DNA from 2 places in the Cytobacillus sp. SAFR-174 genome. Region 2 is predicted to be linked to the other one. Evidence: riboswitches for the same ligand, from Rfam matches in the RefSeq annotation. Region 2 holds a riboswitch; the other holds the start of a gene.
What was found. A riboswitch is a leader RNA that binds a small molecule or an ion and turns the genes downstream of it on or off. The one in region 2 is predicted to bind S-adenosylmethionine.
Positions count from the first base shown of each region.

Region 1: linked by a shared signal. The riboswitch ahead of metK (methionine adenosyltransferase) and the one ahead of ACTHRG_RS07110 (methionine ABC transporter ATP-binding protein) in region 2 are both predicted to bind S-adenosylmethionine.

Region 1 is NZ_JBQCMZ010000031.1:7,595-10,707, forward strand. Features, by position in the region: gene asnB (asparagine synthase (glutamine-hydrolyzing)) at 1-265, opposite strand, end outside; gene metK (methionine adenosyltransferase) at 558-1,751, opposite strand; SAM riboswitch class I at 2,061-2,176, opposite strand; gene ACTHRG_RS21820 (thiol-disulfide oxidoreductase DCC family protein) at 2,282-2,656, opposite strand; gene pckA (phosphoenolpyruvate carboxykinase (ATP)) at 2,875-3,113, shown strand, end outside.
Region 2 is NZ_JBQCMZ010000005.1:92,231-95,343, reverse strand. Features, by position in the region: gene ACTHRG_RS07115 (methionine ABC transporter permease) at 1-139, opposite strand, end outside; gene ACTHRG_RS07110 (methionine ABC transporter ATP-binding protein) at 129-1,160, opposite strand; SAM riboswitch class I at 1,319-1,420, opposite strand; SAM riboswitch class I at 1,522-1,621, opposite strand; gene ACTHRG_RS07105 (DMT family transporter) at 1,681-2,607, opposite strand; gene pdxR (MocR-like pyridoxine biosynthesis transcription factor PdxR) at 2,740-3,113, shown strand, end outside.

The DNA.
Region 1 (3,113 bases), on a different contig from region 2:
CTTCACGAAGTTCCACATAATTATAGATTTCACCATTAAAGATGATCCAATAACGTTCATTCTCGTAAGTCAGCGGCTGGTGTCCGCTTTCAATATCAATAATGCTCAGCCGGCGGAAGCCAAATTGAATATGATCATCAAAATAGTATCCTGAGTCATCCGGACCCCGGTGAGTAATGATATCATTCATATTTTGGAATTGTTCTTTATCTGCGTCACGGTAATTTTGTGCTTTTTCATGTACACAACCAATAAAACCACACATTATGTACGTCACCTACTCCATTCTATTCTCAATATTTAGATATAGCCTCATGCGGCTCCTTTGTCTTAGAAAACATACCCTATAATACTACCACTAATCGCTAATAATTAGCACGCAGAATATAAAATGTTTCTGTACGGAAAATTAAGCCATTATCCGAAGTTTATACGATACCATAAAATTATAAACGACTATAGAGCATAAAGACCGAAAAGTGAATTACACCCTATATGTATTATGACGCAAAAAAGAAAGCGGGAGTTACACTGTAAATGCAACTCCCGCTTTTCTATTACGCTTCAGAACGAAGAATTTCTGCCTTGTCAGTACGCTCCCAAGGAAGGTCAACATCTGTACGTCCGAAATGTCCGTAAGCAGCTGTCTGCTTGTAAATTGGGCGGCGAAGGCCAAGCATGTTAATAATTCCTGCAGGACGAAGATCAAAATGCTTTCTTACTAAATCAACTAATACATCTTCATCCACTTTGCCAGTTCCAAATGTATCAACAGAGATTGAAACAGGCTGTGCCACACCGATTGCATAAGCAAGCTGAACTTCAACTTTTTCTGCCAAACCGGCTGCTACAAGGTTCTTCGCTACATAACGTGCAGCATATGCAGCTGAGCGGTCAACCTTTGTAGGATCCTTACCGGAGAACGCGCCGCCGCCATGGCGTGCATATCCGCCGTAGGTATCAACAATGATTTTGCGTCCAGTCAGACCAGCATCCCCTTGTGGTCCGCCGATAACAAAACGTCCAGTCGGGTTGATGAAGTACTTTGTATTCTCATCGATTAGTTCTTTCGGAACAACCGGGTTAATAACATGTTCCTTCAGGTTGCGCTGGATTTGCTCCAGGCTGATTTCAGGGTGATGCTGAGTAGAAATAACGATTGTGTCAATACGGACAGGCTTGTCATTTTCATCATACTCAACGGTTACCTGAGTTTTTCCATCCGGACGAAGGTAAGGAAGGATCTCTTCTTTACGAACTTCAGTCAGGCGGCGGGAAAGCTTATGTGCCAAAGAAATCGGAAGAGGCATAAGCTCCTTCGTTTCGTTGCAGGCAAAACCGAACATTAAGCCCTGGTCTCCTGCACCGATTGCTTCAATTTCCTGATCGCTCATTTGCCCTTCGCGTGCTTCAAGTGCCTGGTCAACACCCATTGCGATATCTGCAGACTGCTCATCAATGGAAGTTAAAACTGCACATGTTTCAGAATCGAAACCATATTTAGCACGGGTATAACCGATTTCTTTTACCGTTTCACGAACGATTTTTGGAATATCTACGTATGTAGATGTTGTGATTTCACCTGCAACTAATACAAGTCCAGTTGTTACAGAAGTCTCTGCAGCAACACGGGCATTCGCATCTTTAGCTAAAATCGCATCTAAGATTGCATCAGAAATTTGGTCACAGATTTTATCCGGATGACCTTCAGTAACTGATTCAGAAGTAAACAAACGACGTTTTGTTGACATCTGGCTTCCTCCTTATAAATAGAAAATTGAGCGAGAAATAAGAAATGGGGAAGCGGAAAAATAATTTTTCCCTGTCATTTCATGGATCTCTGTTTGATACGGAACTCATTCCCTTAGTAGTATGAAATAAACATGGAGTTTTTATTAGAAAAATAGACAGCGCCGGCAAGAATGCCAGGTATCCATTATTCATAATCATGCCAAAAACTCACATAAATAGTACATTCCAAAAGCCGTTCATTTCATTGCAATATAAAAAACCTTCTCATTTAGTGAAAAGGTTGAAAGCAAATCGATTCGCGCCTTTCACTCTTATCGTTCAAGGAATTACGTCCTTGCGTCAGGTTAGCACCTTTGCTGATTATTGCCTTTAGCAGGTTGCTGGGTTTCATAGGGCCTGTCCCTCCACCAGCTCGGGATAAGAGAGTATCCGTTCAAGGTTGAATCATACCGTATTTTATCGAACCATGTCAACAGATTCTCATTATTTTTCACCGTTAAATTTCAGCTTCAAAATGTAAGCTTCCCCTTTACAGGGAACAGCTTCCATCGCCACACTTTTTCTTTAGAAATTTTTGCCTGTTTTTCGCAATCCATTTGTAGGCAGGATCGCCCAGAAGTTCAGTGAAAGGTAAATATAAAAAGGTGCTGATCAAAAAGGATGCAGGAAAGAGGAGCAGCAGTCTCCGTACTGCAGAGTACCCCTTTTTCACACTGCCCGAGGGGGTAATAAGATGAAGCTCTTTGCGCAAATCTTGTCTGGAGAATGATAAAGAACCCGGCATTTTCTCATATTCCTGCAGAGAAATCCATTCCACTTTATCCAGCCAATCGAGCTTTTTAAATATTCTCTTTGTTTCCTTGCATAACGAGCAAGTTCCATCATATAGGGCAATTGTCTTCATTTTAGATCAGTCCCATGGTAAAATTAACACTTTCTTCTATAATAGCATATATCGGTTATAAGGCGATCAAAGGAGATTACCTGTCCAATTGTGACAATTTAATAACAGAGACAAAAAAGTTTCGTAATAGTATAGACTAATCATTTCAATGTGTTATACTAATTTCGAGATGTAATCACTTTCATAAAAAAATCGGGAAAAAGGAAGGTATTCATCAGATGAACTCTGTAAGCATATCAAACGAATTGAGTGAATTATTAAATGGCAGCAACATTCAAGTGCAATTATCCGTTCCTCAGCTTGTGGAAAAAGTTTTAAACCGCAATGAAGGGTCCCTTACTTCCACTGGTGCTGTACGCGCTACTACAGGAAAGTATACAGGGCGTTCCCCTAAAGATAAATACATTGTTGAAGAAGCATCAAATAAAGATAAAATGGACTGGGGCAGCGTAAACCA
Region 2 (3,113 bases):
CCAGCAGATGCCCTTTCCTTGTCACAACAAGCAATATGCCGAGCGGCAGTCCGATAAAAGCTGAAAACAGCAAGGAGAATGCCACCATTTGGACCGTTTCGATTAAGGCTTCGATGATTTTTTCCTGGTTAACTAGCACGTGATGTCACTTCCTTTATTGAAACTTTTTCCTGGCTGATATACTGAATAGCACGTTTGATTTCACTGTCCGGACCTTGGAATTCGACAATCAGGTTGCCAAATGGTGTTCCCTGCAGTTCAGTAATATTTCCAAACAGGACGTTGAAGTCGATATTAAACTTTTTGGCAACCTGAGAAAGCAGCGGCTGCCCTGCAGAGTTTCCGACAAAGTTGATTCTGAATACCTTTTGAAGCCCCTGCTGTTTTTCAATTACTTGCTTAATGGAGTCAGGTATTTGATCATTCATAACCGTGCTGACAAAGTTTTTCGCTGTTGGAGTTTTTGGTGAGGAAAAGACATTGAAGACGGTTCCTTCTTCAATAATTTTCCCTGCCTCGATAACAGCGACACGATCACAGATCTCCCTGATAACAGACATTTCATGAGTAATGATCAGAATGGTAATGTTGTATTCTTTATTTATTTTTTTCAGCAGCTGCAGGATCGAGCTGGTGGTCTGCGGATCCAGAGCTGACGTTGCTTCATCACATAATAGAATGGAAGGCTGGGTCGCCAGCGCCCTTGCAATCCCGATTCGCTGCTTTTGCCCGCCTGATAGCTGATCAGGATAGCTGTTCGCCTTATCGGCAAGCCCTACAAAATCTAATAGTTCATGGACACGCTTTTTTATTTCATCCTTAGGGATCTTAGCCAGTGTAAGCGGCATCGCCACATTCGCAAACACGGTTTTGGAGTTTAAAAGGTTAAAATGCTGAAAGACCATACCAATGTTTCTTTTCACTTCGCGAATTTCTTTTACTGATAAAGCCGTCAGATCATGGCCACTTACAATGACCTTTCCTGAAGTCGGCTTCTCCAGCCAATTGACACAGCGGATCAAAGAACTCTTTCCCGCACCACTGAAGCCGATCACCCCGAAAATCTCACCCTTATTAATCTTTAAATCTATTCCATCCAGAGCAGCTACCTGCTGACCTCCGCTTTCATAGACCTTCTTTAAATTCTGAAACTCTATCATGCAGCATCTCTCCTTTGTTGGTGACAGGCACCTATACCACTTTCGTGATGTGGTATAGGTACCTGTCACCGCTTTATAAACAATTATTCCTATGCGAAAACTAAGATTTATATCCTGAAATTTACCCCTTCCGCCAGAAGAGGTTTTTTGAAATCCTCTCCTTATCTTTCAGGCTTTTTGCCTGCTGGATTTGGCACGGTGCGTTCTGCCTGCTGCCGAAGCTTCATTGGGCCAGGTCCCTCTGCTTCTCTCGATAAGAATTATTCATATGTTTATGAATAGAATCTTGATGTATTTTTTCCACATAAAACAAAAACCCTCTTCTAAAGAAAGAAGAGGGCAGCATTTATCAATGGTCCTCTTCTTATCTTTCAAGCAATGCTTGCTGGATTTGGCACGGTACACTTTTGTCCGCTGCCGAGGTGTCATAGGGCCAGTCCCTCAACCTCTCTTGATAAGAAGATTTTTATTATGCGGTTGTTAATATGTTTATTACTTTACCATCTTAAAGAAAAGGATGTCAATCATATTTTTTAAATATTTTCACTTGATCCATTTTCATAAATTTCTGTAAATTTTTAGAGCCATCTTTTCGGTGAATAATCACCACACCTGCTAGAGCGATCATCCCACCCACAATGGATAACATAGCCGGCACCTCCCCCAGCCAAACCCACGCAATGACAAACGCCATTACTGGAGTCAGATATAGAGAACTCACCGCTTCAGACGCTCCCCCTATGGATGCAAGAAAAGCCAGGGCAATATATGGAATTACCGTCGGAAAAATCCCCAAATAGAGGACACTTAAAGTGGATTCAGCCGAAGCATGAAAGATCTCATTTCCGAGCCCGGGAAGATAAACCAGCATAAAAGCAGTCCCTGCCCATACCGTATACGATGTAAATGACAAAAATCCGTATTTATTAAAATATTTAGTCTGAAATACGAAATAGATGCTTTCTGAAATGGAAGCAAGGAGGACGAATAAAATACCGGTTTGGATTTCAAACCCGCCTCCTGTACCAAGCGAAATTAGTGCGGCACCCGCAAAGCTGACAGCGGAACCCGTCCACCTTGCTCTTCCAAACCTTTCGCTTAAAAATAAAGCAGCCAATGCAGCCGAAAAGATTGGAGTCATTGATACAATCAAGCTTGCCGGCCCGGCGCTTACTGTTTTTTCACCCATATTCAGTGCTGTATGATAAACCGTAAAACCAAGGAATCCCAGCATAAAAATGGCAGGAAGATCCCTTATATCCGGAAGGCGCATCTTCGTCACCAGTGCGAGGGCACCAAGTGCAGCGGAGCCAATTAAAAGCCTGAAAAGGGCAAGGTGTTCCGGGGAGTATGATTCCAGCCCAGCCCGGATTCCCGGGAATGCGGATGCCCAGAGAATGATAATAGAACTATGCGCCGCGATAATCATAAATTTTTTATTTGCCAACTTCATCCCCCTTATCAGCATTTCCCAGCCATTATCTATGCTGCTTTTCAGGATAAGCAATAACTGATACAATGTCCTCAACCAATTAGAAAAGAATTTTGCCAGCCAATTTTTATAAAGGCGGTTATATGGATGGATACAGCACAATTGCCAAAATATCAGCAAGTTATGGAAACGATTAAAGGAAAGATTTCCAAAGGCGAATGGCCAATCGGAAGTAAAATTCCAAGCCAGCGGAAACTGGCTGAAGAGTTTGGAGTAAACCGAAGCACTATTATCACTGCTCTGGAAGAACTTGCAGCAGATGGATTAATAGAGGGGAAAACGGGGGTTGGCACTAAGGTTATTAATAATACATGGACTCTGCTCGCTTCAAGGCAGTCTGCCAGCTGGAGCGAGTATATCGATACAGGGATACACAGGGCCAGCGAAAAAATCGTTCAGGAAATTAATGACTTAGAAATGGACCCCGCTTTTATACAGCTCAGCAAAGGAGAGCTTTCCCC